Regions from separate parts of the Sorangium sp. So ce296 genome, predicted to be linked through region 2. Evidence: riboswitches for the same ligand, from Rfam matches in the RefSeq annotation. Region 2 holds a riboswitch; the other holds the start of a gene.
What was found. Region 2 has a riboswitch for cobalamin ahead of WME98_RS48270 (ribonucleoside-diphosphate reductase subunit alpha). Riboswitches for the same ligand answer to the same signal wherever they lie in the genome.

Region 1 (17,424 bases), 4.6 Mb from region 2:
AGCTGGCAGGCCCGCTGATCTTCGTAAAACGGCGCGCAGTCCACGTAAATGAAGTCGGGGTCGCACGCCGGGTCGCTGGACGGCATGCACGCGAACAGCGGATCGAGCCACGCCGAGATCTGCTCGCAGCGCGTGACCGACGGGATCTGGACCATCCTGCCCATGCAGTCGAAGAACGGCGCGGTCAGGTCGTTGCAAGGGCGCGGCACAGAGAGCAGCTCGTCGCAGGCGTCGCGACAGCCGGGGTCCGGGCAGGCGGTGCCGTCGAAGAGGGCGCAGAAGAAATCGCACGAGGCCCGCGCTCCGCCGCCCGAGCCCGCCGCGCTGGAGCTCGACGACTGCGGGCCCGCGCCGACGCTCGCGCGCCCGCTCGACGTCGCGCTCGAGCCGGCGCCCCCGGAGCCGTCGTCGTCCCCCGGGGCGCCGTCGACCACGACGGCCCCGCCGCAAGCGCTCGCCCCCGCGAGCGCGATGAGCGAGGCGAGGAGCGCCGAATGCAGCGTCGTTCTCATGCCCGGGAGTCTACACCGGTCCACGCCGGCGCGGGCAGGGGCGGGGGTCGCTCGCCGGGCGCGCGCTCGCCTGGCGCGCGCTCGCCGGGCGCCGTCGCCGCTCACTCCACGGCCTGCGCCTGCTCGATCGCGTCCTCGCGGCGCTCCCGGCGGTTGCACGCGAGCACCTTCTTGCGGACGCGCACCGCGTCGGGCGTGACCTCGACGAGCTCGTCGCCGTCGATCCACTCCATCGCCGTCTCGATCGTGAGCAGCCGCGGGCTGGCCAGGAGGACGTTCTCGTCCTTGCCGTGGTTGCGCACGTTCGACAGCTTCTTCTCCTTGATCACGTTGACGTCGGTGTCGTTCGGCCGGTTGTGCTCGCCGATGATCATCCCCTCGTAGACCTCGACGCCGGGGACGATGAAGAACATGCCGCGCGGCTGGAGGTGGTGCAGCGCGTACGGGGTCGCCACGCCGGCGCGATCGGCGACGATGGCGCCGGTCGGGCGGCGCATCATCGGGCCGCCCCAGGGCGCCCAGCCGTCGAACATCGTGTTGAGCAGGCCCGTCCCGCGCGTCGCCGTCAGGAACTCGCCCCGGAAGCCGATGAGCCCGCGCGACGGCACCCGGAACTCGAGGCGGGCGCGCCCGAAGCCGGGGTTCGTCATCTTCACCATCCGGCCGCGCCGGGTGCTGAGGCGCTCGGTCACCACGCCGACGTAGGTGTCGGGCACGTCGACGACCACGAGCTCGATCGGCTCCATCACCTCGCCGTTGATCTCGCGCGTCACGACCTCGGGGTTCGAGAGCTGCATCTCGTACCCCTCGCGCCGCATCGTCTCCACGAGGATCGCGAGCTGGAGCTCGCCGCGGCCGAGCACCACGAACGTGTCGGGCACCTCGGTCGGCTCCACCCGGATCGCGAGGTTCTTCATCGCCTCGCGCTCGAGCCGCTCCTTCAGGTGACGGCTCGTCAGGTACTTCGACTGCTTGCTCTTGCCGGCGAACGTCGACGTGTTGACGCCGATCCTCATCTTGATCGTCGGCTCCTCGACCACGATCCGCGGCAGCGCCTCGGGGGTCGCCGGGTCCGCGATCGTGTCGCCGATCGTGACCGAATCGAGCCCCGCGATGGCGATCACCTCGCCCGCGGCGGCGCTCTCGACCGGGACCCGCTTCAGCCCCTCGTAGGCGTAGAGCATCTTCACGTAGCCGCGCGACTGGCCGCCCTCGCCGAGGAGCGCGACGTCGGCGCCGGACCGGGCGGTGCCCCGGACCACGCGGCCGACCGCGAGCCGGCCCACGTAGTCGTCGTGGGTCGTGTTGCAGACGATGACCTGGAGCGGCCCGTCGGGGTCGCCGGAGGGGCCGGGCACGCGCTCGAGGATGGTCTCGAAGAGCGGCTCCAGGTCCTTGGCCTCGTGCTCGAGCTCGCGCTTGGCCTGGCCGAACTTCGCGATCGCGTAGAGCGTCGAGAAGTCCATCTGCGCGTCGCTCGCCTCGAGGTCGCAGAAGAGGTCGAACACCTCGGAGAGCACCTCGTGGGCGCGCGCGTCGCTCCGGTCGATCTTGTTGATGACCACGATGACCGGGAAGCCGCGCTGGAGGCACTTCGAGAGCACGAACCGCGTCTGCGGCAGCGGGCCCTCGGCGGCGTCGACGAGGAGCAGCGCCCCGTCGGCCATCATCAGGGTGCGCTCGACCTCGCCGCCGAAGTCGGAGTGGCCGGGCGTGTCGACGATGTTGATCTTGACCCCGCGGTACCGGATGCTGGTGTTCTTCGCGAGGATGGTGATGCCGCGCTCCCGCTCGAGGTCGTTCGAGTCCATGACCCGCTCGGCCACGACCTCGTTCTCTCGGAAGGCGCCCGACTGGCGGAGCATGTGATCGACGAGGGTCGTCTTCCCGTGGTCGACGTGGGCGACGATGGCGATGTTGCGGAGGTCGTTACGCGGCATATACGGCGGCGGCCGTGTAGCACGCGACCCACGGAGGAGCGAGCCCATCCTCGCCAGAGCCCGAACGTTCGGCCTGCACCCGGACGTCGCGCGGCGAGCGCTCGCGTTCAGGTGGCGCGCGCGTGAAGCGGGCGCGGGCGGGCGCGAGGCGGACAGGAGCCCGCGCGAGTCGGGCGCGTGGCGAGGGACGCGCGCGGAGCGGGCGAGGTGAGCGGGAGCGATTGACAGCCGGAGGCGCATCCTCCTAGGGTGCGCGCCGCGCTGGTGCCTGGGCGCTCGCTCAGGCTGAATAGGGAACCCGGTGAGATTCCGGGGCTGCCCCGCAGCGGTAAGCGAGAACGACCTCCACCCCATGCACTGGCCCGATGAGGGCTGGGAAGCGGTGGACAGTAGGAAGCCGGCCCGGCCGGAGCGCTCGCGAGCCCGAAGACCTGCCCGCGCCCGGCGACGGGGACACATCCGACGCCGGTTCGACCTGGGAGCCTCGAGGGAGGCGGCGAGGTCCGAGCCGGTGCAGCCCTGCGCACGTCCCGGATCCCGAGCCGCCCCCGCGTTGCCTTCTGGTCGCCCGCGGGGGCGAGAGGTCGGTCCAGGGCGTCGCGCCGTGGGCGGCCTTTTTCCTCCTCGTGGAGCTCGATGCGAGCGGCCCGGCGCCGCTCCGCGCGATTGCGCGAAGGAGGACATGAATGCTGCGCGAGAACGTCACGAAGGGCCACGGACACCGCCATCGACTCCCTCGGATCGCCGCCCTGGCGATCCTGCTGTCCGCCGCGCGGCCAGCGCGGGCCCAGGGAGAGCCCATCGAGGTCACGGTGCACGCGGAGAAGCCGGGGAGCGAGGCCGCCTCGCGCGTCTCGGTCGGGCACCGCGAGCTCGAGCTCCGGCCGAGGCTCCGGCCGGGCGATCTCCTCGAGTCGGTCCCCGGGCTCTTCGCCGTGCAGCACGCCGGCGGCGGCAAGGCGAACCAGTACTTCCTGCGCGGCTTCGACGCCGACCACGGGACGGACGTCGCGTTCTTCGTCGACGGGGTGCCCGTCAACCTGGTCAGCCACGGCCACGGGCACGGCTTCACCGACCTCTACTTCATGATCCCGGAGCTCGTGGTCGGGCTCGACGGCTACAAGGGGCCCTACTACGCGAGCATCGGCGATTTCGGCACGGCGGGCGCCGTCAACCTCCGCTTCGCCGAGAAGCTCGACGAGAGCTCCGCGCAGCTCAGCGTGGGGCAGTACGGCATCCTGCGCGGCCTCGTGATCGCCTCGCCGGAGCTCGGCGACGACTGGCGCGCGGTGGCCGCGGCGGAGGTCTACCGGAACGACGGGCCGTTCCAGAGCCCGGAGCGGCTCAAGCGCTTCAACGTGTTCCTGAGGGCGACGCGCGACCTCGGCAGCACCGGCAAGGTCCAGGCGACGTGGATGTCCTACGGCTCGACCTGGTACGGCTCCGGCCAGATCCCGGCGCGCGCCGTGTGCGGCGAGGGGGAGCAGGGCGGCCTGAACCCGCCGCCGTCCGCTTTCGGACAGCCGTGCATCGACCACTTCGGCGCGGTCGATCCGACCGAGGGCGGGGCGACCTCGCGGCACATGGCGTCGGTCTCCGCGTCGACCGCGTGGCGGGACGCCGACCTGAGCGCGATGGCTTACCTCCTGCGCTATCGCTTCACGCTGTACTCGAACTTCACGTTCTTCGCCGAGGATCCGGTGCACGGCGATGCGATCGAGCAGAACGACGACCGCACCGTGCTGGGCGCCGATCTCCGGTTCCGCAAGCAGATCGAGCACCGCGGGGCGAGGTTCACGACCTCGCTCGGCGCGCAGATCCGCGCGGACGCGATCGACAAGTCGCTCCACCACGACGAGGCGCGCGAGCGGCTCGAGGAGCGGGATCGGACCCACGTCGACGAGGGCCAGATCGGCGTGTACGTCGAGCAGGACGCCCGGCTCCGGCGCTGGCTCCGCCTCGTGCTCGGCGTGCGCGGGCAGTGGATCGACGTCAACGTGGACGATCTGCGCGAGGACCTCGAGGGGACGGGGAACCGGTCGAGCGGCGCGCGGGGGCAGATGCAGCTGCTCCCGAAGCTCTCGGCGGTCGTCTCGCCGGTGGGCGGGCTCGATCTCTTCGCCCACTACGGGCGCGGCTTCCACTCGAACGACGCGCGGGGCGCGGTGCTGGGCCGGGGGGCGGCGACGCTGATCACCCCGGCGAAGGGCTACGAGGTCGGCGCGAGGGTCGCGCCCGTGCGCGGCCTCTCGCTGAGCGCGGCCGGGTTCCTGCTCGACCTCGACTCCGAGCTGGTCTGGAGCGGCGACGCCGGCGAGACCGAGGCGTCGGGGGAGACGCGGCGCTACGGGATCGAGATCAGCGCGCGCTACCGGCTCGGGAGCTGGCTCTTCGCCGACGTGGACGCGACCTTCACCCGCGCGCGCTTCCGCGCGAACGCCGGCAACGGGAGCGCGGTCGCGCTCGCGCCGACGCGGACGCTGACCGCGGGCATCGGGGTGCGCAGGGCGTTCGGCGCGCTCACGCCATTCGCGGCGCTCCGGGTGAAGGCGATCGGCGCGCGGCCCGCGACCGAGGACGAGTCGCTCACCGCCGAGGGGTTCACGGTGGTCGACGCGAACGCGGGGCTCCGGTGGAGGAACGTCGAGGCGGCCGTGGACATCCAGAACCTCTTCGACGCGACGTGGCGCGAGGTGCAGTTCGCGAGCGACTCGAGGCTGCCGTACGAGCCGGCCGCGGTCACGGGGATCCACTACTCGCCGGGGTGGCCGTTCACGGCGATCGGGCGGGCGACGCTGTACTGGGAGTGAGGGGGGACGCTGCGCTCTAGCCCGTGACCCAGCGCGTGACCGCGGCGTGCGCGAGGCTGGGGCATGATGTTGGTGGGGGCGGCGGCGGAAGGAGGCAGGCTCGCGACCCGCGGAGCGCGCGTGTATCGTTCGCGCAGCCATGCCGACGCCCCACGACGTCCTGCAGCTGCTCTCCCGGGCAGATCTCGCCGCCCTGGCCGATCGCTTCGGCGTCGACCTGCCCGACCGGCGGAAGAAGGCGGCGATCCTCGACGCGATCCTCTCGACGCCGGGGCTGCAGCTCCATGAGCTGCTGCGCGTTTTGCGCATCGATCAGCTGAGAGAGCTGTGCCGTGCGCTTGGCCTCGACGCGCGCGGGCGTGACAAGGCTGCCTTCATCGAGCGTGTGCTCGAGGAGCCCTCGCCGGAGATCGCGGCGCGCGGCGCCACGGGGACGCGGGGGGGCGCAGCGGCCAGGCTCGGCCCTGGGAGCGAGGCGCGTGAGGGTCGACTGACGAAGGAACGGCTCGTGAGCTGCCTCCTCGAGGCTGCCAGGCTTCTTCGGCACACGCATGGCCAAAGCGGGCAGCATCGGACGGTCATCGCCGTCCTGCTCCTCCTGAAGCGTCTGAACGACGCGGATCCCTCCACGTACGACATCTCGGTACCTGCTCGGGCGCGATGGGCGAGGATCGAGGCCGCTCCGACGATGGTCGATGTGGCGTTGAACGTCGCCTGCGCGGCGATCGAGGAGCTCAACCCCGCTCTCGATGGCGTGCTTTCCTCGGTCGATTTCACGGATGAGCGACGCTTCGGGGACCGCGCGGAGCGTGCTCCTCTCCTCCACGAGCTCGTCCGGATCTTCTCGGGACTGCCGCTTCGTGACGGGGATCTGGCCGCGCCCGACACGCTGGGGAGCGCCTTCATCCTGTTCCTGGAGGAGATGGCCCTCGGGGAAGGCAAGCGCAGCGGTGAGCCCCTTGCACCCGCCACGGTCGCGGAACTCATGGCGGAGCTGCTCGATCCTTCCGAGGGGATGCGTATCCACGATCCGGCGTGCGGCTCCGGCACCTTGCTGGTCGCGTGCGCCACATACGTCGAGCGCCGCGGTGGAGATAGGCGGAGCCTCTCGATCCATGGTCAGGAGAAGAGCGTCGATGCCTGGACGCTCGCCAGGATCAACATGCTCCTGAACGGGCTGCCGAACGCGCAGATCGAGAAGGGGGACACGCTCCGCGAGCCGCGTAGCACCGAGGGTGGCCATCTCGTGCGTCATGACCGCGTCCTCTGCGTTCCGCCGTTCGGGCTGACGTGGTGGGGGCATGACATGGCGGAGCACGATTCCCATCATCGTTTTCGATACGGGGTACCTCCCAGGAACCGCGGTGACTTCGCGTTCCTACAGCACATGCTCGCCAGCCTCCATCCTACCGGGCGGATGGCGATGCTGGCGCCCGAAGGCATGCTGTTTCGGGGAGGATTGGAGGGGGAGATCCGAAGGAGAATGCTGGAGGATGGCCTGTTCGACGCGGTGATCGGGCTGCCTGCCAACCTGCTCCCGTCCACGCGGGGGCCCACGGTGATCCTCCTCTTGAGCCGCGTCAAACCGGCGTCGAGGAAGCGAGAGGTGCTCTTCATCGATGCCTCGCGAGGGTTCCAGGAGGGGCGCGTGAAGAACCGGCTCGGGCCCGAGGACGTGGCCAGGATCGCGGAAGCTTTCCGAGCGGCCAGCGACGTTCCTGGGTATGCGCGGCTCGTCGACGTCGACGAGATCGCGACGAGCGGGTTCAGCCTCGCAGTGCGCCGGTATGTCGACGCCGGCGCTCCCACAATCGGCGAAGCGCCGGCGCAGATGTGGAGGCGCGTCGAGCTCAGGAACTACCGGAGCATCGCGGAGGCCAGCGTCGATCTGGCGCCCTTCACGGTGCTCGTCGGCCCGAACGGCAGCGGCAAGTCCAATTTCGCCGATGCGCTCGTGTTTGCGAGCGAGGTCGCGATCGACGCCGCGACCGCGGTCGAGCGGCGCGGCGGCATCGCCGGCATCAGGCGCTGGCAGCCGGAGGAGGACGAGCAGGCCGACGTTGTGGTCGACATCCGCGCCGCGATGTCGCGCGTTGCCCTCGAGACCGACTACCTGCGTCACCAGTTCACGGTCCGCGCGAAGGGCAACGGAGCCTGGGCGTTCCGCAGCGAGACCATCGAGCTCTTCGTCCGAGGCGCCCCGGTGAGCTGGGTGGAGCGGACGCCCGAGGGGCTGGAGGTGGAGATCGGAGGGGAGAGGCGCGTGTTCTCGAACGGGAGCGCCCCCAGCGAGACCGCGAGCGCCATGGTGTTCGCGCGCCAGCTCTTCGACATCGCCAGGGTCACAGCGCTCCGGAACGTCACGCGGATCCGGCTGAACGCCGAGGTCATGCGTCAGCCGCAGCTCGCGACCGAGTTCACCCGCCTGGACGAGTCGGGGAGCAACATCGCCGTGGCTTTCCGGAGCCTCGACGCCGAAGGACAGGCGCGCGTCCTCGCCGCCATGCAGCGGATCGTCCCGGGGCTCTTGCGCGTCTCCGTGGAGGCGTTCGACCGGTTCCTGCTCCTCAAATTTGAGCAGCACCAGCCTGGAGGACATGTGGCGCGGTTCTCGGCGAGCGAGATGTCGGAGGGCGCCCTGCGTGCGCTCGGCATCCTCGTCGCAGCTCAGCAGATGACCGGAGACGAGCTCCTGATCATTGAGGAGCCTGAGGTCGCGATCCACGTCGGAGCGGCCCAGCTGCTTTTCGACGTGCTCAAGGACGCGTCGACCAGGGGCTCCCTGCTGATCACGACACATAGCGCCGATCTGCTCGACGCCGCGCGCGAGGAGGAGATCCTCGTGTGCTCGTATCGTGACGGCGTGACGCAGATCGGTCCGCTCTCCTCGGCGCAGCGTGAGGTCGTACGACAGGGGCTGTTCTCCGTCGCCGAGCTGATGCGCTCCGAGCCGCTGCGAATCGAGGGGGAAGAGCCCGAGAGCGTCCAGCTCTGAGCCTCATGAAGCGCCTCGTCTGCATCGTCGAGGGCAGGGGCGAGGTCGGCGCGATCCCGAACCTCTGCATGCGGATCTTGCGCCAGTACCTCCTGGATATGGCGTGGATCGTCGACCAGCATCCGATCCGGCATCCTCGCAGCCAGCTGGTAAACGAGAGGGACAGGAGCCCGCTGCGCCGCTGTCACGCCGATGGCCTGCGCCGCGCCGTGCAGCTCGCGCGGTCCCGGGGAGCTCAGGCCGTGCTCGCCCTGTGCGATGCGGATGACGATTGCCCCGCGACGTGGGGCCCCGACGCCGCACGCGCCATCCAGGTGCTCATGCCAGGCGACGCCGTGATGGCGGTTCGCGAGTACGAGACGTGGCTGCTCCTCAATCACGCGCAGGAAGAGCTGCGGCGGGCTGGAGCTCCCATGGTGGAGAGCAAGCGCGGCGCCAAGGAGGTGCTGAGGAGGCTCGTCCCGGGCTACCTGCCGACCACGCATCAGCTGAGCGAGACACGGAAGATCAACATCGCCCTCGTCCGCGGTCGCTCCGACAGCTTCGACAAGCTCGTCCGCGCGCTGGCAACGATCTCGGGTATGCCCCTTCCGGATCGCTGAGCTGGACGCGCTGCCCTTGCCCGAGCGGCAGACCGCGCGCCGCCGCACGAGCTTGCGCTGTAAGGTCCGTCCGGCCGCCCCGTTGCGAGGGAGTACGCCCGCGGCTCTCGTGCCGCGGCACCTCCACGAGGGCTTCCATGCTGTTCCGTGTCCGCCCGATCCACGCCGCGCGGAGGCGCCCGGCGACCGCCGCGCCGCTCGCCCCGCTCCTCGCGCTCGCCGTTGTCTTCCTGGCGTTCCTCGCCGGCTGCGCCCCCCGTCTCGTCCCGTTCACGCACGAGCTCCGCGTCCAGCACGGCCTATCCGACAGAGACGTGAGGGGCCTCCAGTTCTACGCCTCGCACGAGATCGCGCTGCGCCGCGAGCTCACGGCCGAGAGCTCGCGGATCACGAGCAGCCACACGCTCCTGCTCGTCTCCGGCAAGGTCATCGAGGAGGTCGTCGTCGAGGAGCGCACGCCCGGCGTCGTCGTCGGCGCGCGCGGCGGCGTCCTCTCGGTGAGCTTCGAGCCCGGCGCGTCGCTCTCCTTCTCCGCCGCCCCCGAGCCCGAGCCCCCGGCGCCCGCGCCGCCGTTCCCTGGCTTCGCGACGCCGCCCGATCCGTTCCCCGGCAACGCCGCGCCGCTCCTCGCGATCCCGAGCGCGGCGGGCGATGGCAAGACCCCCGGCGGCAACTACTGGCTCGCGGCCGAGCCCGGCGGCGAGGTCCGCTACCAGGGCAAGGTGTTCTCGGCGATCGAGGACAGCCTGCGGGCGCACCTCCTCATCGACGCCGACGCCCTCGAGGAGGTCGTCGAGCGCCGCGAGGTCCTCCCCGGCGTGCGCCTCTCCGGCCGGTGACACGTCACGGCGCCGCGAGGTGGTGCTTCATCGCCTCCGTCAGCCAGTCCCACTCCGGCGCCCGCCCCGCCTGGGCGGGCTGTCCGTTCATGATCGCGACGAGCTCCCAGTACCGCGACGCGCGCGGGTCGTGCCTGCGGTACCGGTCGAGCAGCGAGGCGCGGAACGCCCCGTCCGCCGGCTTGCCGGCCGCCGCGGCGAGCCCCGAGACGAAGGCCTCGACGATCGGCGCCGCCGCGGCGGACGACGGCGCGACGCCGCGAGCGCTGGCGTCGCGCGCGGCCCGGGCCGCCTCGTCGTTCGCCCGCTTGTAGGCCGCGAGATCGAAGCCCCCGTCCCACGTGCTCGCGGCCGCCGCGCGCATGCCCTCGACGAACGTCGGATCCGACAGGATCCCGGAGAGCTCTATCCACGCGTCGAGCTGCGCGGGCGTGGGCTCGTCCGGCAGCTCCGGCGTGCTCGCCTCGATCATCCCGCGCACCCACTGCTCGTCGATGGCAATCCCGTCCGACACGCGCGCGAAGAAGCGCTCGACGGTGGCCCTTCTCTGCTCATGCGATAACCGAGTCACGGCGCATAACCTCCCGATTTCCTGCTCGGTGGGCTCCGAGCGCAGCGCGGCGCGGAGCGCGGCGGCCACGCGGCGCAAGGCCGCCATCTGCGCCTCCACCGCGGTGAGGCGCAGCCGGAGCGCGTCGCCCAGCGACATGTCGCGGGAGAGCACCGCCCGGATCGCCTGCAGCCCCAGCCCCGCCTCGCGCAGGGTGCGGATCAGATCGAGCCGGACGACGTCGCGCTCGGCATAGAGCCGGTAACCGCTCCGCGTCCGCGCCGACGGCGGCAGGAGCCCCTCGTCGGAGTAGAAGCGGAGCGTCTTCACCGGAATCCCCGTCCGGCGCGACAGCGCGCCGATGGTGAGCCGCTCCTTCGCCACGACCCCACCCTGAGGTCTCCAGCGGCTGGAGAGTCAAGCGCCAGCACCCACGATCCTCCGCCGGCGCCGCGCCCGCGCCGCCGGCCGCCGTTGCGAAGCCGCGCGCCCTGGGCTTCCATGCCGCCGGCCCCGTGAGCACCCCGCCGCCCCCCAAGCTCCGCGCGCCGCGCGCCCCGCGCGCCCGCGCCGAGCTCGTCGCGACCGGCTGGGAGCTGTTCTCGGCCCTCCTGTTCCTCTCCGCCGTCGTCCCCGCGGCCCTCACCACGCCGTGGCCGGCGATCCTCCTGCTCGCCTCGATGGCCCTCTCCGCCGCGCTCTCGGGCCTGCTCGCCCGCCGCGGCGACCGCGGCTTCGCCATCGCCGCGGCGATCCGCACCCTCTCGTGGCCGCTCGCCGTCTCGCCGCTCGCCCTCCGCGGCGCCCCCGCGGCGCCCGCCTCCTGGCCCGGACCGCTCGGGATCGGCCAAGCGACGCCGCCGTCGTGGCTCGGCCTCCTGGTCACCGCCGTCGCCTTCGGCGTCATGGCCGGCGGCATGCGCCTCGCCATCTACCGCAGCCTGCTCCGCGCCGACGCGGCCGACGGCGGCGCCTCCGAGGCCGCCTCCGCGCGCGCCCTCGCCGCGGCGCTCCGGCCGCGCCTCGCCGAGTCCGCGACGGCCGCCGGCATCGTCGGCGGCCACGTCATGCTGCTCTTCTGCGTCGCGTTCCTCCGCACCCAGAGCCAGGTCGTGTTCCAGGCGTGGTTCGAGGTCGTCCCCCTCCTCGCGCTCTCCGGCACCCTCGGCTTCACCCTCGCCGTGCGCCCCGCCACGGGCGCGATCGTCGCCGCCCTCCGCGCCGGCCCGTCCGGCGACCGCGCCCTGCTCGCCCGCGGCCTCGCCCGCGCCGAGCGGCTCCCCGACGTCCTCGCCTCCCTGAACTTCGCGCTCTGGCTCGGGTGCACCGCGATCGGCATCGCCTACGTGCGCCCCGGCGCCACCTTCCGCCCCGGCGCCCCCTTCAGCGCCGCCGACGCGCTCATGCAGCTCGGCTTCGGCGCGCTCTTCGCCTTCGGCGTCTCGTTCTACCAGCGCGCGTGGCACAGGGACTCCGTCGCGCGGGCCGTCGACCTCCTGCGCGCGTGGACCGGCGCCCCCGAGCGCGGCGGCGCGCCCCCGACGCCCCTCCGGCGGCGCATGCTCCGCGACTTCGGGCTGCCGCTCCTGTTCACCGGGCTCCTCTCGCTCTTCTCCTCCATCGGCCTCTACCGCGCGCTCGCGACCCGCTCGTCGTTCAACGAGGATTTCAACGCGATCACCGCGCTCTTCGCCTCGTTCTCCCTCCTCGTGCTCGCCGCCCTCGGCGTCGTCGCGCGGGCGGCGCGCGAGCTCTCGCGGCCGATGGCGCAGCTCGCCCGCGCCGCCGACGAGGTCGCGCGCGGCGAGCTCGGCGCCGCCGTGCCGCGGCTGTCCGGGCCGAAGGAGGTCGTGGGCCTCGGCGAGAGCGTCGAGCGCATGCGGCAGGCGCTGTCCCGAACGATCGCCGAGCTCGAGGGCGAGCGCGCCGGCCTCGAGGAGAACGTCGCCGCGCGCACCGCGGAGCTCACGCGCGCCCTCTCCGAGCTGAAGCGGACGCAGGCCGCGCTCATCCAGGGCGAGCGGCTCGCCTCCATCGGCGAGCTCGTCGCCGGCGTCGCGCACGAGATCTATAACCCCCTGAACGCCATCGCCGGCGCCGCCCAGCCGATCGAGGAGCTCGCCGCGGAGCTCCGCGCCGTCCTCGACGCCTACCGCGCCGCCGAGCGCGAGCTCCCGGACGACCGCCGCCGCGCCCTCGAGGCGCTCCGCGAGCAGCTCCAGACCGAGGCGGCGCTCGACGACCTCGTCGGCATCTCCACCCTCGTCCACCGCGCGGTCGAGCGCAGCGTCCGCATCGTCACCAACCTGAAGAGCTTCTCGCGCGTCTCCGGCGAGGCGCTGCCCGTCGACCTGCACGCCGGGCTCGAGGAGACGCTGCTCCTGCTCGGCCCGCGGCTCCGCCAGGCGCGCATCGAGGTGGTCCGGCGCTACGGCGAGCTGCCGCCCGTCACCTGCCGGAGCGGAGAGATCAACCAGGTCTTCATGAACCTCCTCGTCAACGCCATCCAGGCGCTGGAGGAGGCGAGCGCCGCGCCGGTCGCGCCGGCCGCGCCGGTCGCGCCGGCCGGCGCGGCGGAGGCGGAGGGCGCCGGCGGCGCGGCGAAGGGCCCGCCCGGCGCGCCGGTGATCTGCGTCGAGACCTGGATCGACGAGGACATGGCGGCCGTCGCCATCTCCGACAGCGGCCCAGGCGTGCCGCCCGACCTCGCGCAGCGCATCTTCGATCCGTTCTTCACCACGAAGCCGCGAGGGCAGGGGACCGGCCTCGGGCTCTCCATCTCGACGGACATCGTCCGGCGGCACGGCGGCACGCTCGCCCTCGCCCCCGCGGACGGCCGCGCTGGAGATCTGCGCTGCGGCGCGCCCGCCGGGGCGCGCTTCGTCTGTCGCCTGCCCCTCGATCCTCGCCCGGGGAGCGCCCGCCCGCAAGGCGATGCGCCCCCGCCTGCACGGCCGTCTTCCGACGGCGGCCCGGCCCCGCGGACGGCGGAGGCGCGCCCCGCTCCGCGGACAGCGGAGGCTTGAACCAGCGCGCAATCGGCGCCGGTCTCCCACCCCACCTCCACGCGGAGCGCGCTCCAGATTCCTCCGCACCCGACCGCGGCCCCGTAGACCGGCTGTTTCAAACCGGATACGTTCAGCGAGCGATCCGACTCACCGCACAGCGCAATAAGGCCCCTGAGAGACGCGAACGGCTCTCCGGGGAGCGCTGAGGAGAAACGAAGGCACCATGGAGCGCGCGATTCAGCGACCGGCAGGTCCCAAGGCTTCGAGCACCGATCCGTTGATCGGTAAGGTCGTGGCCGGCCGGTACCGGCTCGAGGCACGGCTTGGCGAAGGCGGCATGGGCGTCGTTTACCGCGCCCGTCACGTGCTGATCGACCGGGTCGTCGCCCTGAAGCTCATCCGGCCCGATCTCCGCGGAGAGACCCACCTCCGCGCGTGGATGCTGCGCGAGGCGCGCGCCGCAAACCGCGTTGATCACGCCCACATCATCGATATCCACGACATCGGCGAGACCGAGGAGGGCGAGCTCTACCTCGTCATGGAGTACCTCGTCGGCACGCCGCTCTCGGCGGAGCTCGCGCGCGGCCCGATGCCGATCGCGCGGTCGGTGGACATCCTCGAGCAGATGTGCGCCGCGCTCGCGCGCGCCCACGACCTCGGCGTCGTGCACCGCGATCTCAAGAGCGACAACATCCTGCTCACCCACCGCGGCGGCCGGAAGGACTTCGTCAAGATCCTCGACTTCGGCCTCGCCGCCATCGCGCGCGACCCGCGCCTCGCCCCGAAGGGCGCGGTGTTCGGGACGCCCGAGTACATGTCGCCCGAGCAGGCCCGCGGCGAGGAGGCGACGGCGCAGTCGGACCTCTACGCGCTCGGCGTGCTCTTCTTCGAGATGCTCACCGGGCAGCTCCCCTTCCGCGCGAACGACCGCGACACCCTGCTGGAGATGCAGCGGACCCACGCGCCGCCGCGCCCCCGCTCGATCCGCCCCGACGCGCATTCGCAGGGCGAGGCGATCGTGCTGCGCCTGCTCGAGAAGGACATCCGCAAGCGCTACCGCGACGCCCACCACCTCCAGGAGGAGCTGAAGGCGCTCCAGCGCGGGCTCCCGGCCCACGCGTGGGAGGTCGAGGGCGGCGACGGCGTCCCGGTGCCCCCGCCGCCGCCGCCGCCGCAGAGCGCCGGCGTCATCGAGTGGGCGAGCCGCGCGGCCCTCTTCTCGCGCATGGTCTCTCGCGCCTACCCGTCCGGGCAGGTGCCGCAGGAGGTCCAGAACGGCCTCGCGCAGGCCTGGGACCTCGCCGCGCGCGCCAACAAGCTCGAGGGCGAGGTGGCGAGCCTCACCCGCAAGCTCGAGGCGCTCGAGCGCCGCGGCCGCGCGCTGCGCGCCGAGATCGGCCGCAAGGTCGAGGAGCTCGCGCACGAGGAGTCGCGCGTGATGCGCGAGGCGATGGCCGACGGCGAGGACGTCGAGAAGGTCCGCGTCGAGCTCGCCGCCGCCGAGAAGCTCGCGCTCTCCGCCCGCCAGCTCGCGGACGCGGCGGCCCGCCAGGGCAACCACGATCCGCTCGTCTACGAGCGCGCGGGCGCCGCCGGCGCGACCGCGCAGGCGAAGCGCGAGCAGCTCGGGCGCTACGAGCACAAGAAGAACGCGCGCGAGGCGAACGCGCGCGACCTGCGCCGCCAGATCGACGAGCTCCGCGCCCAGCTCGCCCGCTACGCCGAGGCGCTCGAGGAGGATCTCGCGCAGGGGCGCGAGCGCGTCGCGGCGCGCACGCGCGAGGGGCTCGCCTACGAGAAGTCGTTCAGCGAGGCCTCGAACCTGCTCCTCAGCCACCTCCGCAACAAGCCGGAATGCCGGGACCTCGTGGCCGAGCTCCTCACCTCCCACGCCAGCCCCAACGCGGACTCCGGCTCGGATCAGCGGCTCTCCGGCTCGGACCGGAGGCTGAACAACGCGACCGAGCGCAACTGAACAGGGCTGAACGCGACAATCGGTGAAGGAGCGCGCCAATGCGCGCTCCGCTCCATCCTCCTACGCGATCTCCCCGCGCTCCGCGCCATCCTCCTACGTAATCTCCCTACGTGATCTCCTGACATCGCGGCGCTGACAGGCGCTCTCGTCGTGCGCGCGCATCGCACCCTCTCGACGGCGTCTGCCACACATGGTAGCTAGCGCGCGCCTCGGCGTTCCCGGTCGAGGCGGGGGGCTTGCGAGGAAACTCTCTGGGCGCCCCGCCACCACCGGCCGCTGAGGGACGAGGCTGTGCTGAAGCGTCGGCGTTAGAGCAAGATCCCTCCGGCAGCGCGCCGGTCCTTCCCCTTTACGCAGGCGGCCAACCCCTCGGAACCACGAAGCTGCGGGCGGCGATAGCGCCGTCCTCTGCCTCGGATTTTGCGATGGAGGCACACCGTCCATGAACGTCATCCGGTCTCAAAAGGCCTGGCTCGCACCGCTGCTGGCCGGGCTCGCTGCGCTCGCCCTGCTGCTCAGCGGCGGGCTCGCCAGCGCAAGTGAATCCGATCTGGTCCTCCCCGACCTAGGCACCCAGTCTTTCGGCGGCATCGACGGCCGCACGCTCCTCTTCGGCGGCATCGGCGTCTGCGCGCTCGGGTTCGTGTTCGGGATCGTCATCTTCTCGCAGCTGAACAAGCTCCCCGTGCACCGCGCGATGCGGGAGATCTCGGAGCTCATCTACGAGACCTGCAAGACGTACCTCGTCACGCAGTTCAAGTTCATCCTGGTCCTCGAGATCCTGATCGGCGCGGTCATGGTCCTCTACTTCGGGGTGCTGCGGCACATGGAGGCCACGAAGGTCGTGGTCATCCTGCTGAGCAGCCTGGTCGGCATCGCCGGCAGCTGCGGCGTCGCGTGGTTCGGCATGCGCATCAACACGTTCGCCAACTCGCGCGCCGCGTTCGCGAGCCTCAAGGGCAAGCCGTTCCCGACGTACGCCATCCCGCTCAAGGCGGGCATGAGCATCGGCGCGGTCCTCATCAGCACCGAGCTCATGCTCATGCTGGTGATCCTGCTCTTCATCCCCGGCGACTACGCCGGCCCGTGCTTCATCGGCTTCGCCATCGGCGAGTCGCTCGGCGCCTCCGCGCTCCGCATCGCGGGCGGCATCTTCACGAAGATCGCCGACATCGGCTCCGACCTCATGAAGATCGTCTTCAACATCAAGGAAGACGACGCGCGCAACCCGGGCGTCATCGCCGACTGCACCGGCGACAACGCCGGCGACTCGGTCGGCCCGAGCGCGGACGGCTTCGAGACCTACGGCGTGACCGGCGTCGCGCTCATCTCGTTCATCCTCCTCGCCGTCCCCGACACGGCCGTCCAGGTCCAGCTGCTCGTCTGGATCTTCGTGATGCGCATCGTGATGGTCCTCGCGAGCATCGGCTCGTACCTCCTCAACGAGGCGATCGCGAAGGCGTCCTACGCCGAGGCCGACAAGATGAACTTCGAGGCCCCGCTGACGCGCCTCGTCTGGCTGACCTCGATCGTGTCGGTCGCGCTCACCTACGCCGTCTCGGCGTTCATGATCCCGAACCTCGGCGGCGACACCACGCTCTGGTGGAAGCTGTCGACGATCATCACCTGCGGCACCCTGGCGGGCGCCATCATCCCGGAGATGATCAAGATCTTCACCTCGACCGAGTCGCGCCACGTCCGCGAGGTCGTGACCGCGTCGCGCGAGGGCGGCGCCTCGCTGAACGTGCTGTCGGGCCTGACCGCCGGCAACTTCAGCGCGTACTGGATGGGCATCGTCCTTGTCGTGCTGATGGGCGTCTCGTACTTCTTCTCGGCCCAGGGCCTCGATCGGCTCATGATCGCCGAGAGCGTCTTCGCCTTCGGCCTCGTGGCGTTCGGCTTCCTCGGCATGGGCCCGGTGACCATCGCGGTCGACTCCTACGGCCCGGTGACCGACAACGCGCAGTCGGTCTACGAGCTCTCGCTCATCGAGAACGTCCCGAACGTCGAGGCCGAGCTGAAGAAGGACTTCGGCTTCACCCCGAACTTCGACAAGGCCAAGCACTACCTCGAGGAGAACGACGGCGCGGGCAACACGTTCAAGGCGACGGCCAAGCCGGTGCTCATCGGCACGGCGGTCGTCGGCGCGACGACGCTGATTTTCTCGATCATCGTCGTGCTCACGAACAAGCT
Region 2 (12,055 bases):
AGATCCCGCTGATCACGAGCATCCCGGGCGCCTCCGGGGGGATCGCGGTGGACTCCGCGGGCAACCTCGTCACCGGGATCGGCTATCAGACCTCGCCCAACCGGACCGGCGAGCTCAGGATCTGGGCGGCGGCCGACATCCAGGACGTCATCGACGGCACGGCGAGCGCATACGTCTACGGCGGCAGCGAGGGCTCGCTCCTGGCGAGCAACGTGCTGAACGCGGCGGCGCTCGGCTTCGACGGAGACGGCGCCCTGCACGTGGGCGGCGGGGACGCATTCGGCGTCGGCGGCACGAGCGAGAATGGCTATGCCGCGCTCATCCGCGCCAGCGTGGTCGCGAGCGTCGTCGGGGGCAGCCAGACGCCGGTGAACGAGGGGAGCTCGTCGCAGTACCTCGAGCTGACGCCTGATGCGTGCGAGGACGACAACGCGACGTCGCCCATCGCGTTCGTCGGCCACACGCGCGCCCTGGCGATCGCCTGGAACCCGTCGGGCGACGAGTACTCGTCCCCCGCGGGGCAGTGCTACTCGGCCGGGAGCGCCTCGGATTTCTGGGAGATCGGGGTGACGCCGAAGGTGACGCTCTATTTCCCCGACGGCGCGCCGGACGCCGACAGCGACGGCGTGCCCGACGGCGCGGACAACGCCTACCTCACGGCGAACGCGGACCAGCGAGACACCGACGGCGACGGATTCGGGAACATCGCGGACGCGGATCTCGACAACGACGGCGACGTGGACACCGCCGATTACAACATCCTGGTGGCGTCGTGGAGCACCCAGCTGGGCAACCCCGGGTACAACCAGCACGCCGACTTCAATGGAGATGGGAGCGTCAACACCGGCGATTACAACATCTATCTCGCGCGGTACGGCACGTCGGCGCCGTTCTACTGATCAGCACGGGGGCGCGCGCCGCGCCGGGTTCGTTCCGGCGCGGCGCGCGCCCGCCTTCGGAGGTCTCATGGTTTCTCGTATCGCGCGCGCGAGCGTGCTTCTGTCGGTGCTCACGATCATCGCCTGTTCCTCCGAGGGCTCGCCGTCCGGGAGCGGCTCCGGGGGAATGGGAGGAACGGCGGCGCAGGGATCCGGCGGCGCGGCCGGTCAGGGAGGGGCCACCGGTTCGGGCGGCGGGGCGAGCACGTCGTCGAGCGACGCCGGGAGCGGCGCGGGCGGCGCAGGGGGGGCCGGCGGCGGCGGATCGGGCGGCGGCGACGCGGGCGGCGGCGGATCGGGCGGCGACGGCGGCGGTGCCGCGGGCGGCGGCGACGCGGGCGGCGGCGGATCGGGCGGCAACGGCGGCGATGCCGCGGGCAACGGCGGATCGGGCGGCAACGGCGGCGGTGCCGCGGGTGGCGGCGGCGACGCGGGCGGCGGCGGATCGGGCGGCAACGGCGGCGATGCCGCGGGCGGCGGCGGCGGTGCGGGCGGCGGCGTCGAGGACTGCACGGGCGCGGAGACGGTGTTCGCCTCCGAGGTGGTAAGCCACGTCTTCGGGACGGGCCAGAGCTATGGACAGGAGAGGTTCCCGGACATCGTGTTCGGTCCTCCCAAGGGCGGAGGTTGCTGCGGGGGCTCGACCGACGTGGTGTCCCTCGGCAACGGCGGCACCGTCACCTTCGGCTTCTCGGGCAATCTCATCGTCGATGGTCCAGGCCCGGACTTCATCGTCTTCGAGAACGCCTTCGAGACCAGCCCGACCACCGTGTTCGCCGAGCTCGCGACCGTCGAGGTGAGCCAGAACGGCGTCGACTGGATCGCCTTCCCGTGCACCGCCACGGGGGCCCCCTACGGCTCCTGCGCCGGCTGGCACCCCGTGCTGGCGAACCCCGACACGAATATCCTCGATCCCACCGACCCCGAAGTCGCGGGCGGCGACGCCTTCGACCTCGCCGATCTCGAGCTCAGCTTCGCGCGGTACGTGCGGATCACCGATCGGCCGGATTTGACCGGCGCGAGCGGCGTCTTCGATCTCGACGCCGTGGCGATCGCCAACGCATCCTGCCCGTAGAGCGACAATCGGGTCGAAACCGGCTGAAAAGCGCAGCGCTTCGAGCCGCCAAGCCACCATGAACGCCAAGGAGAGAATTCTATCTTGGCGCCCTTCGTGGCTTGGCGGTTCATTTCTCGCTTGATCAACGTAATCGGTGTGACCGGTGTGATCGGTGTAACCGGTGTGACCGGTGTGACCGTCGAGCACGAGCGCATCGGTCGTTGGACAGCGATCGCGCGACATCCGTCCGCTCGCCCGACACCCCAATATATCGCTTGACCGGAGCCCCGCACCGCAATATGTAGTGCCTCATGTTGGTGCCTCGGGCTTCGGCCCGTGGCTCAAAAGGGAACCCGGTGCGAATCCGGGGCTGCCCCGCAGCGGTAAGCGAGAACGATCTCCACGACGCGCACTGGCCCTCGGGCTGGGAAGCGGTGGACCGTAGGAAGCCGGCGAGAGCCGGAGCGCTCGCGAGCCCGAAGACCTGCCAACATCCTGCGTCGGGGAGACATCCCGCGCCGGTTTGACCTGGAAGCCTCGAGGGAGGCGGGGAGGTCCGAGCTGGCGCTGATCTCGCGCTCGTCCCGGTTCCGATCCCCTCCCGCGTTGTCTTCCTTTCGCCCGCGGGGGCGAGCGGTCGGTCCGAGGGCTCTCCAGGAGAGCCTGCGCGCTCGCGCGCATCGGCTGGCCTCTTCGCTCTCGCGGTCTCGACGCGAGCGGTCCGGGACCGCTCCGAACGAAGCACGACGAGGAGGATTGCCATGCTGAGCGACACGGTGACGACGAGCAACGGCGCGGCGCCGTTGCGGGCGCGGAGCGCGAGGGGCGGAGGCGCGGAGGAGGCGCTCCCGCACACGACGATGCGGGTGAAGAAGCGCGACGGGTCGAGCGAGCCCGTCGACGTCAACAAGATCGTCCGGGCCGTGAGCCGCTGCTGCGCGGCGTTGTCCGACGTGGACGCGCTCCGCGTCGCCACAAAGACCATCAGCGGCCTCTACGACGGCGCGACGACGCGGGAGCTCGACAAGCTCTCCATCCAGACCGCGGCGTCGCTCATCGCCGAGGAGCCCCAGTATGCGAAGCTCGCGGCGCGCCTCCTTGCCACCTATATCGACAAGGAGGTCCGCAACCAGGAGATCCACGCCTTCTCGCAGTCCGTCGCCGCCGGGCGGCGGCTCGGCCTCATCAACGAGCGGCTCCACGGCTTCGTGGCGCAGAACGCCCGCAAGCTGAACGACGCGATCGAGCCGGGGCGCGATCACGAGCTCGAGTACTTCGGCCTGCGGACCCTCTACGATCGCTACCTCCTCAAGCACCCCGAGACGCGCCTCGTCATCGAGACGCCGCAGCAGTTCTTCCTGCGGGTCGCCTGCGCGCTGTCCGAGACGGCGGCGCAGGCCATCGAGCTTTATCAGACCTTCTCCTCGCTCGACTACCTCCCGAGCTCGCCCACGCTGTTCAACGCAGGGACGGCCCACGAGCAGCTCTCGAGCTGCTTCCTCCTCGACTCGCCCGAGGACCACCTCGAGACCATCTACCAGCGCTACACCGACGTCGCGATGCTCTCGAAGTTCTCGGGGGGTATCGGGCTCGCCTATCACCGCGTGCGGTCCCGCGGCTCGCTCATCGAGAGCACCAACGGGCACTCGAGCGGCATCGTGCCGTGGCTCAAGACGCTCGACGCGTCGGTCGCGGCCGTGAACCAGGGCGGCAAGCGCAAGGGCGCCTGCTGCGTGTACCTCGAGCCGTGGCACGCCGACGTCGAGGAGTTCCTCGCGCTGCGCGACAACACGGGCGACGAGGCCGCGCGCACGCACAACCTGAACCTCGCCAACTGGGTCCCGGACCTGTTCATGAAGCGGGTCGAGGCGGACGGCGAATGGAGCCTGTTCGATCCCAAGGACGTGCCCGATCTCTGCGACCTCTACGGCGACGAGTTCGAGCGCCGTTATGCCGAGGCCGAGGGGGCGGGGCTCGCCAAGAAGACGATGAAGGCGCGCGAGCTCTACGCGCGGATGATGCGGACGCTCGCGCAGACCGGCAACGGCTGGATGACGTTCAAGGACAAGGCGAACCGCGCCTGCAACCAGACGGCGCTGCCGGGCCGGGTCGTGCACCTCTCGAACCTCTGCACCGAGATCCTGGAGGTGACCTCGAAGGAGGAGACGGCCGTCTGCAATCTCGGCTCGATCAACCTCGCGCGCCACACGGTCGCGCGCGCGGACGGCACCGTCGCGTTCGATTTCGACAAGCTCGCGCGCACGGTGCGGACGGCGGTCCGCCAGCTCGACCGCGTCATCGACCTCAACTACTATCCCATCACCTCGACGAGGCGCTCGAACCTCCGCTGGCGGCCGGTGGGGCTCGGGCTCATGGGTTTGCAGGACGTGTTCTTCCAGATGCGCCTGCCCTTCGACGCCGAGGCCGCGCGGGAGCTCTCGAGGCGGATCTCCGAGGAGGTGTATTACCACGCGCTCTCGACGTCCGCGGACCTCGCCGCCGAGAAGGGGCGCCACCCGGCCTTCGACGAGACGCGCGCGGCGCGCGGCGAGCTCCAGTTCGACGCGTGGGGCCTCGTGCCGCAGGACGGAGCGCGCTGGGAGGCGCTCCGCGCCCGCATCCGCGCCGAGGGGCTGCGGAACTCGCTGCTCGTCGCGATCGCGCCGACCGCCACGATCGCGTCGATCGCCGGCTGCCATGAGTGCATCGAGCCGCAGGTGTCGAACCTCTTCAAGCGCGAGACGCTCTCGGGCGACTTCCTGCAGATGAACCGCTATCTCGTCGCGGAGCTCAAGCAGCGCGGCGCCTGGAACGACGCGGTGCGCGCCCGGCTCAAGCTCGCCGAGGGCTCGGTCCAGGGGCTCGAGGAGCTGCCCGAGGAGGCCCGCGCGGTGTACCGGACGGCGTGGGAGATCCCGATGCGCTCGCTCATCGACATGGCCGCGGAGCGCGGCGCCTTCATCGATCAGAGCCAGTCGCTGAACCTCTTCGTCGAGAACCCCACCATCGGCCAGCTCTCGAGCATGTACTTCCACGCATGGAAGAAGGGGCTCAAGACGACCTATTACCTGCGCTCGCGCCCCGCGACGCGCATCGCCAAGACCACCGTGGACGCGACGCCGGATCTCGCGCCTCCGCCGGCGAAGGCGGCCGCGGACGTGGCGTGCGCGCTCGAGAACCCCGAGGCGTGCGAGGCCTGCCAGTGAGCCGCGTGAGCCGCCCCGCGCGCCTGCTCGACCCGGGCCTCTGCCTCACGCTGCGTCCGATGGCCTATCCGGCCTTCTTCGACATGTACCGCGCCGCCATCAAGAACACGTGGACGGTCGAGGAGGTCGATTTCTCGACGGACGTGGGCGACCTGCGGAGGATGACCGGCGCCGAGCGCCACCTCGTGCAGCGCCTCGTCGCGTTCTTCGCCACCGGAGACTCCATCGTGGCGAACAACCTCGTGCTCAACCTGTACAGGCACATCAACGCCCCCGAAGCGCGGATGTACCTGTCGCGGCAGCTCTATGAAGAGGCGCTGCACGTCCAGTTCTACCTGACGCTCCTCGACACGTACATCCCCGATCCGGAGGAGCGCCACCGCGCCTTCGCCGCCGTCGAGAGCATCCCGTCGATCCGGAAGAAGGCCGACTTCTGCATGCGCTGGATCGACTCCGTCCAATCGTTGGATCGGCTGGAGTCGCGCGCCGAGAGGCGGCGGTTCCTCCTGAACCTCGTCTGCTTCGCCGCGTGCGTCGAGGGGCTCTTCTTCTTCGGCGCGTTCGCGTACGTGTACTTCCTGCGCTCGCGCGGCCTGCTGCACGGGCTCGCCGCGGGGACGAGCTGGGTGTTCCGCGACGAGAGCGCGCACATGCGCTTCGCCTTCGAGGTCGTGAGCGCGGTGCGGCGCGAGGAGCCCGAGCTCTTCGACGCCGGCCTCTCTCGGTCGATCCTCGACATGATGGATGAGGCGATCGACTGCGAGGCCCAGTTCGCGGAGGATCTGCTCGGCGCCGGCGTCGCGGGTCTGGCGGCGCGCGACGTGCGCCGCTACCTCGAGTTCTGCGCGGACCAGCGGCTCGTCACGCTCGGCATGCCGAGGCGCTACGGGGCGAAGAACCCGCTGTCCTTCATGGATCTGCAGGACGTCCAGGAGGTCACGAACTTCTTCGAGCGCCGTGTCTCGGCGTATCAGGTCGGCGTCGCCGGCGAGGTCGTCCTCGACGCCTCCTTCTGAGGTCGAGCGGGCCGCGCGCCGCCGCTGCGACGGGGCGGAGGGATCCGGCCAAGGCGCTCGAGCGGATCAACCGCCTCGTGCGGGGGAGATGGCCTGCCTCCGGCTCGCGCCGGGACGATGCTCTGCGGAGGCGCCTTATCCGCACATCTGGGGACGCCGAGCGTCGTCCACCGGCGCGGGCTCGGGCGGCACGCCCGCGAAGCGCGCGCGCAGGTCCATCCAGAGCGCGAGCCTCGACCAGTCCGGCTCCTTGACGGGCTTCGTCCGCTCCGCGTTGAGCCACGGGTTCGGGAAGAACACCGTCATCATCTGCTCATTCCGGCCGCTCCAGAGCCTCAATCCCCAGCTCCTCGGTCGCCCGCTCGCGTCGAGGTCGCGGTAGAACGCGGCGCGCGCGCACTGCCGCCATCGCGCGAGCTCAGGAGCCGTGGGCCGCGCCTTCGTCCCCTTGTGGGCTCCGACGCAGAGGTGGAAATGCCACGCGCCCGGCTCATCCGGCCCGATCGTGAAGTAGCCGTCGAGGTATCCGACCCGCGGCTTGCTCGCGAAGCGCAGCTCGAACACGGCGCCCTGGAGGCACGGGCCGAAATCGATGGCATCCCAGTGGTCCTCGAACAGCGCGCGCACAAGCTCGCGGTACGTCTCTTCCGCTTTCGGCACGTCGAAATACTCCGTCGTCGTCCCGTCGAGGTTGCGCTCGGTCGAGCGTTCAGTCGCGTCGTCGCCCATCGTCTCTGATCTCCATCTCCGCAGGTCGGCAGGGTTGCACACGAGCTACTCGCCGCCGGCGCGCGCTGCGCCCGGGGCAGTGGGAGCGCCATAGACGGCGCGTCGAACGGCCCGAGCGGCGTCGAGCATCGCCGGCCCTGGATCGCCGAGGAGCGCGTCGTCGAGCTCGACGACGCCTCCGGCCGCGCCGCAGGCGCGGAGCCGGTCAAGGCCAGCCTGCCCGCACAGGGTCGCTCGCATTCCTGCGTTCGTCACCAGGACATCGGGGTCGATCGCGAGGACCTCCTCCGCCGTGTACTCCGGCCAGTCGCGGTGCGCGCCGGCGGCCGCGTCGGAGAGCCCCGCCGACACGAGGACGTCATGGTAGCTCGTGCCCGCGGTGCCGCCGAAGAGGCGGCCGCCGTAGCCGCTCACGTACATGCCACGACGGCGCCGTGGCGGCTGGATGTCGGCGGCCACCGCCGCCATGCCCTCCGCGAGCGCCGTCGCGAGCCACCGGCCGCGCTCCGGGTGGCCGACCAGCGCCGCGACCTCGCGCACGTTCGGGAGGAGCGTCGCGAGCCCGCGCATCGGGCCGAGATCGTAGACGGTCAGGCCCGCCTCGCGCAGGCGCGCGATGCGGCGCGGGTCCCCGTAACCATTGAGGAGGACGAGATCGGGTTGCAACGCGAGGAGCGCCTCGATATCGGCGATGTCCTCGATGACGGCCTTGCCAGCGTAGCGGTAGCCGCGCGGCGAGCGGCGCGCTCCGTACCCGGTGAGCGCGACGACGCGGTCGGGCTCGCAGAGCTCGAGGAGCAGCGCGTCCGCGACCGTGCTCGCCGACGCGATCCGGCGGAAGTCGCGGAGCGCGACGGCGGCTCCCGTAGCGTCCTCGAGCGCGGCCGGGCGCTCGTCCGCGGCGGCGCCCTCCCGTCCGGGAGCCGGCCGCTGGTCCGCGGAGCGCGGCAGCGCGGCCGCGGCCACCGACAGCGCGAGCGCGCCGGTGAGCGCGCCGTAGTTGATCCAGGCGAGCGCGCTCATGAAGTCGCTCCCTCGCAGCGGGGCTCGTCCTCCATGGGCAGCCGGAAGCCGAGCGCGCCGCCGGGGACGAGCCGCACGCCGTAGATCGACTCCACGACGCCCGGCTTGACGACGTCACGCGTCGCCCCCTGCTGGCGGAGCCGCCCGCGCTCGATGAGCACGGCGCTGTCGGTCCAGTCGAGCGCCTCCGCGAGGGGATGGAGCACAACGACGATGCAGTATCCGTCCGCCGCGAGACGCTGGAGCAGCGCGTAGAGGCGGAGGGCGTGCCCGACGTCGAGCGCCGAGGTGGGCTCGTCGAGCAGGAGAATCCTGGCCTCCGTCGCGATCGCCCGCGCGAGGAGCGCGCGCTGCCGCTCGCCCTGCGACAGCGTGGGAAAGGGGCGGGAGGCGAGCGGCGCGGTGTCCGTCAGCCGCAAGGCGCGCTCGACCGCCTGCCCGTCGGCTGCGGTAGCGCGCACGCGCCCGACGTGGTGCGCATACCGGCCCTGCGCCACGACGCTCTCGACCGTGAGCGCGGAGCGGAGCTCGGACTGCTGGGGGACGTACGCCGCGAGCCGGGCTCGCTCATGCGCGCGGAGGTCGCGCGCGCCACGCGCGTTCAGCCGGATGTCCCCGTCGAAGGGCACGACGCCGGCGAGCGCCTTGAGGAGGGAGGACTTGCCCGCCCCGTTCGGCCCGAGCACGGCGAGCACGCCGCCGAAGGGCGCCGTGAACGACACGTCGTCGACGACGACCCGCCCCCCGCGACGGACGCGCAGCCCGGATACGCCGACGGCTTCAGGCACGCTCCGCCTCCCGCTGCGAGCGCGCGAGCAGCACCAAAAACGCCGGCGCGCCGATGAGCCCGGTGATGACGCCGAGCGGCACCTCCCCGCGCGCGGGCAAGAGGCGCGCGGCGAGATCGCACGCGGCGACGAAGACGGCGCCGCCCAGCGCCGCGACGGGGATCAAGCGCCGATGGTCGACGCCCAGCAGCGGCCTCAGCGCGTGCGGCACGAGCAGCCCCACGAAGGCGACGTTGCCCCCGAGCGCGACCGCGCCGGCGGTGAGCACCGCGATCCAGAGGATGCAGAAGCGGCGCACCAGGGGCACGTCCACGCCCAGCGAGGCCGCTTCCTCCTCCCCGGAGAGGAGCAGATCGAGGGGCTTTCCCCAGAACCACGCGGCCACGACGCCGGTGAGCACGAGCGGCGCGGCCAGTCCGACGTGCCGTGGGCTCGTGCCCGACAGGCCGCCGAGCGCGAAGGCGACGACGGCGCGGCCGAGCTCCCATCGCTCCTGCGCGAGGCTCGTGGCGAGGCTCCCGAGGCTGAGGAACAGCGAGGAGAGGAGGAACCCGACGAGGAGGATGCTCAGGAGATCTCCCGGCGCGCGCACCAGCACGAGCACGAGCCCCAGGCTGACGAGCGCCCCGGCGAGGCACCCGGCCGGGAGCACCATCTCCGGGGGCAGCCCGCGGATCCCGCGCTCGGCGACGGCGAGCTCCACGACGAGGAGGGCGATCTTGCCGCCCAGCGCCGCGCCCGCGGTCGTGCCGAGCACCGAGGGCTCGGCGAGCGGGTTCCGGAAGAGGCCCTGCACCACGACGCCCCCGACCGCGAGCGCGGCGCCGACGAGCAGCGCCGCCCCGAGGCGCGCGGCGCGCAGCGTCAGCAGGGTCGCCCGCAGGCTCGCGTCGGAGAGGCTCGCCGCGCCGAGCGCGAGCGAGGCCGCGACGACCGCCGCGAGCAGGGCGAGCAGGACCGCGTACGCGACGAGCGCGCGGCGTCCCGGACGCGGCGTCGCCGGCTCGTCCAGCGCGCGCGCGGCGCCCTCGGCGCCGACTCCCTGGATGGTCATCTCACCCGCCCTCGCCCTTGATACGCCCCATCAGAGGCCGCCGATGGATCGCGGCGGGAGCCCGACCTCGGTGTCGACGGTCACGTCCTCCAGCGGCTCGAGCGCGCCGTTCGCCGTCGCCTTCCAGCGCCGGAGCTTGTTCCTCTCCGCGTCGCTCAGCAGGCAGACGTCGCCGCAGCCGGGCGCGCAGTGTATGCCGCCGAAGACGAAGGGCTGGCGCGCCTCGCCGAGCGGCGTGATATCGCCGCTGTCCACGTTCACCGAGAAGACCCGGTCGCCGGCGGACGCGTTGCCCCCGTACGCCGTCGCGAGGAGGACGTCCTCCGACGCGAAGGCGAGCGAGGGCTGGATCCCAGCGTCCAGCTCCTCGGCCACGCCGAGCCGCTCGATCTCCTCGGGCGGCGACGTGCGAGCGTCGTAGATCACGATATCGCTGGTCGCCGGATCGTACTTCATCGCGTCCGCGTCGAAGCGGCTCGAGCAGGCGACGGCCAGTCGGGTCCCGGAGGGTGACACGGCGACGCGCCCGCAACCGTAGAGCCCCTGGATGTCGACCGTCCACGTGACGGCGTTCTGCTCCGGCGAGACGCCCACGAGGCGCCCCTCGCCCACCTCCGAGAAATCTTCCGCCAGCCGGCCGAGCGACACGACCACGTCGTCGCCGACGCGCGCCATCCCCGACGGACGCGGCAGGAGCCCCGCTTTCTCCTCCGGCAGGGCGATGCGCCCCTCGATAGCGTACTTGCGGGTGTCGACGATGAGGAGATCGCTGCCCTCGTCGAAGGGTTCGACGCCTGGGGTGGGGTTGCCCCCGAAGCGTGAGACGAACGCGCGATCCGTGTCCACCTCGATGTAGTCATGAGGGTTGGACTCGAACCCCTGCCCGACCGGGAGCTGCGCGATGACCTCGGCGGTCTCGAGATCCATCCAGGTGATCACGTTCGTGCCATACCGATCGAGCAGGACGACGCGGCCGGACGGCGGCGCCGTCGCCGGGACGTCCACGTCGCCCGACAGCGCGAGGCTGAGTCCCGGCTTCGTCGCGCCGCTCGAAACGAAGGAGGGCGAAAGCGTGGTCCCGTCGAGCTCCGAGATCGCGATGTTCGTCGACTGGTAATCGCTCGTCACGATGACGACGCCGCGCTCGCAGGCGGCCGGCGCGCCCGGATCGCTCCCGCCGCCCGCTTGAACACCGCCCGTCGACGGCGGCGGCAGGTCCACGTCGCAGCCCAGGAATGGGATCGAGATTGCGATCGCGAATCGACGGATCTTCACCATGTGGACTCCAGTGTGAGAAACACGCTCCGCCCGGGGAGCGGATACCCGACGACGTCCGTACGCCGCGCGTCCAGGAGATCCGCGACGCGCGCCCTCGCCGCGAGGTGCCCCCGGAGCCATGTCGCCTCTGCCTCGACGTCGACGGTCGCCTGCTCCGCGATCACGCCGAGGCCGGCAGGGTCGGCGTACCGGCTCGACTGGTAGACGGCCCGGAGCTCGCCGGAGGCGCCCGAGAGCACGGCGCCGTCCGAGGGCTTCCAGTCGGCGCGAAGGCGCGGCGCGACGACGAGGCGAGGGCGAAACGGCAGGACGTCGTTGGCGGTCGTCCGCTGCGGCGTCGTGTCCCGCGGATCGAGGAACGTCGCCGCGACCTCGGCGCGGAGGAACGAGGTCACCTCGATCCCTGTCAACAGCTCCGCGCCCAGCACGCGGGCGCGGTCGACGTTGTACGGGGCCACGTAGCCCTGACCGGAGCGCGCGTACGCGATGAGCCCCGACGAAGCGCGCCCGAACACGAACGCGTCGATGTAGGCGCCTCGGAGCACCGCGCCGCGCCGCGTCTGCGCCCGGATCCCGGCCTCGAGCGTGACGCTGGACTCCGGCTCGAGCTCCGCATTGCCGTGGACGACGCCGGAGATGCCGTACACCTCGCCGAGCGTCGGGACGCGGAGGTAGCGCCCCACGGTCGCGAGCAGCCGAACCCGGCCGCTCCCCGCCTCCACGCCGACACGTCCGGACGGCGCGAGCACGTCGCAGGGGCGGCCCGGGTCCGCGCCGGTGGCGTGGCACTCGCCGCTCCCGAGGGCGCGCAGCGCGAGCCACTCGCCGAGGCGCAGCTCCGCGCTGACGGCGCCTCGCGCCGACGTGCGCCGCGCGCGCGCGAGCGGGATGTCGTCCGGCTCGCGCGAGATGCCCTCGCGCGCGACCGAGAGCATGGGTCGCACCGTGAGGCGATCGGAGAGGTAG

Region 1: it holds a riboswitch for cobalamin, as region 2 does, so the genes downstream of both, WME98_RS31120 (TonB-dependent receptor) here and WME98_RS48270 (ribonucleoside-diphosphate reductase subunit alpha) in region 2, are expected to answer to the same signal.

Annotation. Positions count from the first base shown of each region.
Region 1 is NZ_CP150325.1:8,427,060-8,444,483, forward strand. Features, by position in the region: gene WME98_RS31110 (hypothetical protein) at 1-512, opposite strand, end outside; gene typA (translational GTPase TypA) at 614-2,500, opposite strand; cobalamin riboswitch at 2,698-2,905, shown strand; gene WME98_RS31120 (TonB-dependent receptor) at 3,139-5,262, shown strand; gene WME98_RS31125 (N-6 DNA methylase) at 5,402-8,257, shown strand; gene WME98_RS31130 (hypothetical protein) at 8,263-8,859, shown strand; gene WME98_RS31135 (DNA-directed RNA polymerase) at 8,997-9,698, shown strand; gene WME98_RS31140 (MerR family transcriptional regulator) at 9,703-10,632, opposite strand; gene WME98_RS31145 (ATP-binding protein) at 10,764-13,274, shown strand; gene WME98_RS31150 (serine/threonine-protein kinase) at 13,480-15,231, shown strand; gene WME98_RS31155 (sodium-translocating pyrophosphatase) at 15,674-17,424, shown strand, end outside.
Region 2 is NZ_CP150325.1:13,069,538-13,081,592, forward strand. Features, by position in the region: gene WME98_RS48260 (dockerin type I domain-containing protein) at 1-899, shown strand, start outside; gene WME98_RS48265 (hypothetical protein) at 967-2,013, shown strand; cobalamin riboswitch at 2,294-2,501, shown strand; gene WME98_RS48270 (ribonucleoside-diphosphate reductase subunit alpha) at 2,757-5,201, shown strand; gene WME98_RS48275 (ribonucleotide-diphosphate reductase subunit beta) at 5,261-6,217, shown strand; gene WME98_RS48280 (DUF7676 family protein) at 6,353-6,946, opposite strand; gene WME98_RS48285 (ABC transporter substrate-binding protein) at 6,992-7,969, opposite strand; gene WME98_RS48290 (ABC transporter ATP-binding protein) at 7,966-8,757, opposite strand; gene WME98_RS48295 (FecCD family ABC transporter permease) at 8,750-9,811, opposite strand; gene WME98_RS48300 (YncE family protein) at 9,842-11,089, opposite strand; gene WME98_RS48305 (TonB-dependent receptor plug domain-containing protein) at 11,083-12,055, opposite strand, start outside.